One region of the Planococcus alkaliphilus genome, then DNA from elsewhere that is predicted to be linked to it. Evidence: a T-box and tRNA genes for the amino acid it is inferred to sense, from the RefSeq annotation. Region 1 holds a T-box; the other holds one or more tRNA genes.
What was found. A T-box is a leader RNA that pairs with one kind of tRNA and senses whether it is charged. The one in region 1 lies ahead of tyrS (tyrosine--tRNA ligase), so its partner is inferred to be a tRNA-Tyr.

Region 1 (4,399 bases):
ATAGAGGCGAATAGCCGGTAAGTTTTGTGATTCCGCTAAAGCGTTTCGGGCCGGCATGATGCCTTGCTCACTTGTGGAAATAAAGTTGCTTGGTGAATATGGTTTCTGGCCCGAAATGCGCTGGGTAAATTTCACATCGACTACTGGGCTGCCAGCTCCAATTTTTCCGAATTCTATTGCAGGACCATATACGAGCAGTGGTTTAACCGTTGAACCGATCGAACGGAAAGCCTGCGTGGCATGGTTCAATTTCTCAATTTCAAAATCGCGTCCGCCAACAAAGCTTAAAATTTTGCCAGTGCTGTTTTCGATCGTCATACTGCCGACTTGTACGGGATATTGCTTCTGGATCTCTTCTCCTTCTGCGTTGAGAGCAGGAGCTGTCAAAGTCGCACCATATGATTCATAGGACTGGGCCGCTTTTTTTTGTGCATCGAACATTTCCTTGTTGATCGTCGAGTAAATGCGGTAGCCATTCGAACGAACGGCACGGTCTGCCAAAATGGCATATTCTTCGTACAATTTATCATTTTCTTCTAATGTAGCAGGGTCGATTCCATTTTGTTCAGCGAGTACATCCATAATGATGCGGGAAGCACGTTTTTCAAGTTCCACTGTGATGTGAGGGTATTTCTCATAAGAACGCTGTTCGTCCAAACGGAAATCTTTTTTGATGTCATAAGCGATTGCTTCATCGTATTCTTTTTGGGTAATGTATTCTGTTTCCTTCATCCGGAATAGCACCGTCTTCATTCGGTCAATTCCGTGCTGCAATCCTTCATCGTCTTTCGGATCACCGTTCGATGTATAAGGCGTATAGCGGAAAGGCGCTTTCGGGATCCCGGCAATAAAGGCTGCTTGCGGCAAATTCAACTCACTTGCGGATACGTTGAACAAACCGTTTGCTGCAGTTTCAATCCCGGCAATATTCGCGCCGGAAGAGTTTCTTCCGTAAGGGATGATATTTAAATAGGCTTCTAAAATCTCATCTTTCGACATGAATTTTTCGAGGCGCATCGCAAGCAAAATTTCTTTGGCTTTTCGTTCGTAGGATACCTCATTGGTTAAAATTTGGTTCTTGATCAACTGCTGCGTCAATGTCGATCCGCCTGTTTGGCTGTCAGAGTTTGAAACATCTTGGAACAATCCACGGAAAATCGCTTTTGGCACGATTCCGTCATGTTCTAGGAAGTATTCATCCTCTGTCGCAAGAACCGCGTCAATTGCAAATTTTGAAACCTTATCGAGCTTTGTTTCTTTCCGTTCTAAATCAGTGCGTAATTTACCGATATAGACTTCGTTGTCAAAAAACATCTCAGAGGTTTCGGCATAGCTGTAAATTTCACCGCGCATTTCATCCGGCGTACGAAGTTTTTCTTCGTCCACCAGGGAAGCGAAATAACCGGCTCCAACGGAAGCGGCAAATACACCGCCGACGACAAATATAATTGCAAGCAAAATAGCTAAGTTCCATAGCACACCACTAGTGATGCTCAGTCGCTTTGCCCATTTTGCGGAAGTCCATCGATTGTAAGTTTCTTCGGTTTTCCTAAGGCCGTCCCTTATCTTTTCAAGCACTTTATCAACCTCCTAAAATCTCGCTTTATTATAGCATATTCACACAAAAGCAACTAAAAAGATTGACAATATGTCATAATAAAGTAAACTAACTAATATATTTTCATATTCAAACGATGAAGAGTCCGAAGTAGGCTTTGCAAAATTTGTAGAGAGAGCCGGTGGTTGGTGCAAACCGGTCAAAGTGCAGCAGCTGAATTACAGTCTTGGAGTTTACGGAAGTGCCCCGTACGGCACATATTGAGTCGGGAGAATCAGATTCTCCAAGCTGGGTGGTACCGCGCAAAAGCGTCCCTGCATGAATTTCATGCAGGGGCTTTTTTTATTAGCTGAAACAAGGAGGAAATGGAAATGGCAAATGCATTATTGGAAGATTTAAAGTGGAGAGGCTTGCTTTACCAGCAAACCGACGAAGAAGGCATGGAGAAATTGCTGGATGAACAGAAGATTTCGTTGTACTGCGGTGTAGACCCGACAGCGGATAGCATGCACATTGGCCATATCGTGCCGCTATTGACATTGCGACGTTTTCAGACGCACGGGCATCAGCCGATTCTTTTAGTCGGCGGAGCTACCGGCATGATCGGCGATCCCTCTGGAAGAAATGAAGAGCGCCAACTGCAGACAACGGAACAGATTGATAAGAACGTGGAAGGCATTAAAGTCCAAATGGAACAAATTTTTGATTTTGCTTCTGAAAATGGTGCGAAAATGGTCAACAACCGCGACTGGATAGGGCAGATGAGCATTATTGAATTCTTGCGCGACTACGGAAAATTGATTTCCGTGAATTACATGTTGGCAAAAGATTCGGTTGCATCACGTTTGGAACAGGGAATTTCTTTCACGGAATTCTCATATACATTGATTCAGGCAATTGACTACAACCACTTGTACAACCATTACAATTGCCGCGTTCAAATCGGCGGTTCTGATCAATGGGGGAATATCACATCAGGGCTTGAAGTGATTCGCAAAACACATGATGAAGAAGCGAAAGCTTTTGGCATCACGATTCCGTTAGTGACGAAAGCGGACGGAACGAAGTTCGGGAAGTCGGCAGGCGGCGCTGTTTGGCTCGATGCGAAAAAGACTTCTCCTTACGAGTTCTACCAGTTCTGGATCAATACAGCGGATGCAGATGTCATCAAATACTTGAAGATTTTCACATTCCTCGACCGCGAAGAAATTGAAGCTCTTGAAACCACAGTGGAAACGGAAGCGCATTTGCGTAAAGCGCAAACGGTTTTAGCTGAAGAAATGACCAAATTGATCCACGGCGAAAAAGCGCTTGAAGATGCGCAGCGCATCACGAAAGCCTTGTTCAGCGGAGATTTGAAGGCTTTATCAGCAGAGGAAATGCGCGCTGCTTTTAAAGATGTGCCATCAGTTGAACTCGCGAAAGAAGCGAAGTCGATTGTCGACTTGATCGTCGAAGCAGGCATTTCTTCATCCAAACGCCAAGCGCGGGAAGATGTCACAAACGGCGCAATTTCGGTAAACGGGGAAAAAGTCACCGACCTTGACTACATCATCGATGAAAAAGACCGGTTGGAAGATGCGTTTTCCATCATCCGCCGGGGCAAGAAAAAATACCATATGGTTCAGTTTAGTTAATAAATAAAGGCAAAATGCGGCTTCCATTGGGAAGCCGCATTTTTTTAATCCGCTTTTGTTTCAAGTGTTTTTTCTTTCTTCATCAATTGAATAAGCTGATAGCCGTCAGATGGGCGTCCGGCATATGGCCCCATCCATTTCGGATAGATGACCGGGATGGATGTACCGGCAAATAGCCAAAGATTCACATACATGAAACCTTTCGTGAAATTCTGCAGGTCCCAATTCGTCAGCTGATTTAAAGCGGCGAAAGACAAAAGTGCAAGGCTTAATGAAGCGGCAGGACCACCTGCCAAAAATAAGAAGCGTTGAATTTTTGATCGTTTTTCTTTCGGTTTTGAAAATGCACAAAATCCGTAATAAGCCCACCGGATATGAAACGAAACTTTTCCGAACCGAAAATTTTCTTTATTGCTGTCATCCAACGGACCTAGGTAGACGCTCACTTTTTCTTTGGATATCAGAGCACTGCCAATTGCATGCCCGGCTTCATGAAGAAGGACTGCAATCGGAAGGCCCGCCAAATAAATCAATACAAATGAAATCATGCCATCCCTCCTGGTCTTAATACGGAGCTAGAATCGAAAGGTTTCACCAGTAAATGGAAAAAGTCATAAAATGTTCACGAAACGAATATCTTGAAGTCAGGATAAGTCGTCTGACAACAAAAAAATACGTATTTATTATATGATAGGGGATGTGAATATAATTTATTGGAGGAATTTGAACAAATGAATGTATTAGTAGTAAAAGCGAACAACCGTCCGGCAACTGAAGGCATTTCAAGCAAGATGTACGAAACTTTCATGGAGTCGGTGAAAGATAATAAAGACTTGAACGTAACAACTTATGATGTGTACGAAGAAGATATGCCTTATTTCGGCCAAGATCTTTTCAATGCATTCGGCAAATTGCAAAATGAAGAAGAATTGACAGATATCGAACAACGTCTATTAGCAGCGAAGCAAAAAGCAATGGATGCCATTTCTGCAGCTGACCTTGTGGTATTTGCATTCCCATTATGGAATTTGACGATTCCTGCTAAATTGCATACATTTATCGACTATGTGTATGCCGCTGGATTTGCATTCAAATACGATGCAGAAGGCAATATGATTCAATTGATGACAGACAAAAAAGCGATTTTCTTGAATGCACGCGGAGGCGTTTACTCTTCACCAGAAGCGGCACCGATGGAAATGGC
Region 2 (4,399 bases), 280 kb from region 1:
CCTTGTCGGGTAAGTTCCGACCCGCACGAAAGGCGTAACGATCTGGGCACTGTCTCAACGAGAGACTCGGTGAAATTATAGTACCTGTGAAGATGCAGGTTACCCGCGACAGGACGGAAAGACCCCGTGGAGCTTTACTGTAGCCTGATATTGAATTTTGGTGCAACTTGTACAGGATAGGTAGGAGCCTTTGAGCCCGGAGCGCCAGCTTCGGAGGAGGCGTCGGTGGGATACTACCCTGGTTGTATTGAAATTCTAACCCACACCCCTGATCGGGGTGGGAGACAGTGTCAGGCGGGCAGTTTGACTGGGGCGGTCGCCTCCTAAAGAGTAACGGAGGCGCCCAAAGGTTCCCTCAGAATGGTTGGAAATCATTCGCAGAGTGTAAAGGCACAAGGGAGCTTGACTGCGAGACGTACAGGTCGAGCAGGGTCGAAAGACGGGCTTAGTGATCCGGTGGTTCCGCATGGAAGGGCCATCGCTCAACGGATAAAAGCTACCCCGGGGATAACAGGCTTATCTCCCCCAAGAGTCCACATCGACGGGGAGGTTTGGCACCTCGATGTCGGCTCATCGCATCCTGGGGCTGTAGTCGGTCCCAAGGGTTGGGCTGTTCGCCCATTAAAGCGGTACGCGAGCTGGGTTCAGAACGTCGTGAGACAGTTCGGTCCCTATCCGTCGCGGGCGCAGGAAATTTGAGAGGAGCTGTCCTTAGTACGAGAGGACCGGGATGGACACACCGCTGGTGTACCAGTTGTTCTGCCAAGGGCATCGCTGGGTAGCTATGTGTGGCCGGGATAAGTGCTGAAAGCATCTAAGCACGAAGCCCCCCTCAAGATGAGATTTCCCATTGCGCAAGCAAGTAAGATCCCTCAAAGACGATGAGGTAGATAGGTTCGAGGTGGAAGCGTGGCGACACGTGCAGCTGACGAATACTAATCGATCGAGGACTTAACCAAAATGGCTTTCTGAAGAGCGCGTTTCCTGTATTCAATGTCGAATATCCAGTTTTGAAAGAATAAGGCAAAAGTTTTTTCAAAAAAAGCTTGAAATACCGGTCAGAATTGGTATAATAAAACTTGTCTTTCAAAATAAATATTAGTCTGGTAGTGATGGCAAAGAGGCCACACCCGTTCCCATCCCGAACACGGAAGTTAAGCTCTTTTGCGCCGATGGTAGTTGGGGGTCTCCCCCTGTGAGAGTAGGACGTTGCCAGGCTGATAATATTATTCCGAAGTAGCTCAGTGGTAGAGCACCGCACTGTTAATGCGATGGTCGTAGGTTCGAATCCTACCTTCGGAGCCATTCTTTTGGAGAGCTGTCCGAGTGGCCGAAGGAGCATGATTGGAAATCATGTAGGCGGGCAACCGTCTCAAGGGTTCGAATCCCTTGCTCTCCGCCAGTAGCAATATCCAAATGAACATACAAATTAATGGCCCCTTGGTCAAGCGGTTAAGACACCGCCCTTTCACGGCGGTAACACGGGTTCGAATCCCGTAGGGGTCACCATTATATAATTGGAGGATTAGCTCAGCTGGGAGAGCATCTGCCTTACAAGCAGAGGGTCGGCGGTTCGATCCCGTCATCCTCCACCATTTACAATACATAAGCAAAACTTGTAAATATGAGTTTCTTCTATAATATAGGAAATAAACTCAATTATTATTATCGCGGGGTAGAGCAGTTCGGTAGCTCGTCGGGCTCATAACCCGGAGGTCGCAGGTTCAAATCCTGCCCCCGCAACCAAATGGTCCCGTGGTGTAGCGGTTAACATGCCTGCCTGTCACGCAGGAGATCGCCGGTTCGATCCCGGTCGGGACCGCCATTTTTTATCTTTCAAATGTGGGTCAGTAGCTCAGTTGGTAGAGCATTAGATTGAAGCTCTAAGTGTCGGCGGTTCGATTCCGTCCTGACCCACCATATTTTTATTTTTTATCTCCATGCCGGAGTAGCTCAACTGGTAGAGCAACTGACTTGTAATCAGTAGGTTGAGGGTTCAAGTCCTTTCTCCGGCACCATTTTTGGTGGGGTAGCGAAGTGGCTAAACGCGGCGGACTGTAAATCCGCTCCTTCGGGTTCGGCAGTTCGAATCTGCCCCCCACCACCAGTTTTTAGGGGCATAGTTTAACGGTAGAACAGAGGTCTCCAAAACCTCCGATGTGGGTTCGATTCCTACTGCCCCTGCCAATTTTAAAATTATATGATGGCGGTCGTGGCGAAGTGGTTAACGCACCGGATTGTGATTCCGGCACTCGGGGGTTCAATTCCCCTCGTCCGCCCCATGTTTTAATTTCAATTAAATGCACATATAAAATAGTAAAGTGGCGGTCGTGGCGAAGTGGTTAACGCACCGGATTGTGATTCCGGCATTCGGGGGTTCAATTCCCCTCGTCCGCCCCATCTTATTATTGGGGTATAGCCAAGCGGTAAGGCAACGGGTTTTGATCCCGTCATGCCCTGGTTCGAATCCAGGTACCCCAGCTTTTGCGGAAGTAGTTCAGTGGTAGAACGCCACCTTGCCAAGGTGGAGGTCGCGGGTTCGACCCCCGTCTTCCGCTCCATAAAATTGGCGGCATAGCCAAGTGGTAAGGCATGGGTCTGCAACACCCTTATCACCGGTTCGAGTCCGGTTGCCGCCTCCATTTATATTATGCCGGCGTGGCGGAATTGGCAGACGCGCGGGACTCAAAATCCCGTTCCTTCACGGGAGTGTCGGTTCGACCCCGACCGCCGGTATCTTGCAAAGGACCTGCCTGTCCTTTCATAAAACCTTCAACATCTTCGGATGCTGAAGGTTTTTTTTTTGGTTCTACACTAATTGTTGGGGTGTTGAAACAATTCGGCCCAAAAAAAGACACGCAATCTCCAAATTCTTTTATACTTGAAATGTCGAATAACAAGTAAAGAAGAGGAGATGCGTGCACTTGAATTTTACCATGAAATTTCCCGGATTAGAAGATGTGAAAATCATGAAGATGGAACAGGTGGAGGACCGGGTGGCCCTGCATGTGGAGTTGGAAGTGAAGGCACACCGTTGCCCGCGTTGCCAGGAGAAGACCCGGCGTGTCCACGATTACCGGATCCAAAAGATCAAACACCTGAAATGGTTTGAACGCCAGACTTACCTTTTCTATAAGAAGAGACGCTACGTATGCGGGGCGTGCGGCAAGAAATTCGCCGAACAGAATTCATTCATCGGCCGCTATCAACGGTTCTCAAAAGAGTGGAACCAAGCGGTTCATGTGCGCAGCGTCAAGGCGAAAACGTTCAAGGAAGTGGCCGGACAATACGGCGCTTCCGCTTCGACCATCGTTCGGCGTTTCGATCTGGTGGCGCTCCAGGAAGTTACTGAAACCGCAAAATTACCGCGTGTGATCGCCATCGACGAATACAAAGGCGACACCCGTGAAGGAAAGTACCAACTGATTATCGCCGATGGCGAAACGAGAGAACCGATCGATATCCTGCCCAACCGGAAAAAAGAGACGATCAAACAGTATCTCCAACAGCACGGAGCTGCGGTGGAAATCGTCGTCATGGACATGAGCCATTCCTTTAAAGCCGCGGTCAAAAAAGCACTCGGCAAACCGGTGATCATCGCCGATCGCTTCCACTTCTGCCGGTACATTTACTGGGCGCTGGACGCGGTCCGCAGACGCGTGCAGAAAAGTTGGAACGACTATGACCGCAAAAAAGGCAAACGGATGCGCTACGTCTTTTACAAAAACAGTGAGAAGTTAACCGAAAAGGACCGTTGGTACTTGAAGCGGTATCTTGAAATGGATGAGGAGCTCAAACGAGCATACGAACTGAAGGAAGCGTATTGCACGTGGTTTCAGGCAAGCAAAAAAAGAGATCCCGAGGAAATCCTCAAGACCAAAGAAGCGTTGCTGGAATTTTATCGGCTGGTGGAACAAGCGGGCATTCCCGAGTTCCAGAAAGCCATGGGCACCTTCCGAAACTGGCAGACGGAAATCTTGAACAGCTTCTCGTTCAAGTATTCCAATGGTTTCTTGGAAGGCATCAATAACCTGACAAAAGTGATTAAGCGGAACGCGTTCGGCTTTCAGAATTTCGAACGCGCCCGCGCCAAAATACTACTGACACACAAGTATAAGAATATGGGAGTTCACGTTGGTTAGAGTGAGGAAAATTTCACCTCACCCCAACATTTGACGGAGAACCGTTTAAACAGCAATGAGCGAAATAAAAGTACGCATCTGCAGTTTTTCATAGGATGAATTTGTATAGAACAGAACCGTTTATCGGGACCCAGGGAAAATATCAGGAAGGTTTAAAAAAAAGAAACAAATGGATTTCAATTTGTATGCAGGCTAGGCTCTAAGAGATAAAAGTCTTTCTAATTCTGATGGAATGTTTTATACTAAATTAGCTAATT

Region 2: it has a tRNA-Tyr gene. The T-box ahead of tyrS (tyrosine--tRNA ligase) is inferred to sense a tRNA for this amino acid. The anticodon was not compared.

Annotation. Positions count from the first base shown of each region.
Region 1 covers NZ_CM168060.1:1,326,145-1,330,543, forward strand. Annotated here, with positions in the region: gene AC2EXB_RS06905 (transglycosylase domain-containing protein) at 1-1,578, opposite strand, end outside; T-box leader at 1,686-1,877, shown strand; gene tyrS (tyrosine--tRNA ligase) at 1,930-3,195, shown strand; gene AC2EXB_RS06915 (hypothetical protein) at 3,240-3,743, opposite strand; gene AC2EXB_RS06920 (FMN-dependent NADH-azoreductase) at 3,927-4,399, shown strand, end outside.
Region 2 covers NZ_CM168060.1:1,047,809-1,052,207, forward strand. Annotated here, with positions in the region: rRNA gene AC2EXB_RS05330 (23S ribosomal RNA) at 1-959, shown strand, start outside; rRNA gene rrf (5S ribosomal RNA) at 1,103-1,218, shown strand; tRNA gene AC2EXB_RS05340 (tRNA-Asn) at 1,231-1,305, shown strand; tRNA gene AC2EXB_RS05345 (tRNA-Ser) at 1,313-1,402, shown strand; tRNA gene AC2EXB_RS05350 (tRNA-Glu) at 1,435-1,509, shown strand; tRNA gene AC2EXB_RS05355 (tRNA-Val) at 1,520-1,595, shown strand; tRNA gene AC2EXB_RS05360 (tRNA-Met) at 1,670-1,746, shown strand; tRNA gene AC2EXB_RS05365 (tRNA-Asp) at 1,750-1,825, shown strand; tRNA gene AC2EXB_RS05370 (tRNA-Phe) at 1,845-1,920, shown strand; tRNA gene AC2EXB_RS05375 (tRNA-Thr) at 1,943-2,018, shown strand; tRNA gene AC2EXB_RS05380 (tRNA-Tyr) at 2,024-2,107, shown strand; tRNA gene AC2EXB_RS05385 (tRNA-Trp) at 2,114-2,187, shown strand; tRNA gene AC2EXB_RS05390 (tRNA-His) at 2,207-2,282, shown strand; tRNA gene AC2EXB_RS05395 (tRNA-His) at 2,325-2,400, shown strand; tRNA gene AC2EXB_RS05400 (tRNA-Gln) at 2,410-2,481, shown strand; tRNA gene AC2EXB_RS05405 (tRNA-Gly) at 2,487-2,561, shown strand; tRNA gene AC2EXB_RS05410 (tRNA-Cys) at 2,569-2,642, shown strand; tRNA gene AC2EXB_RS05415 (tRNA-Leu) at 2,653-2,736, shown strand; gene AC2EXB_RS05420 (ISL3 family transposase) at 2,919-4,142, shown strand.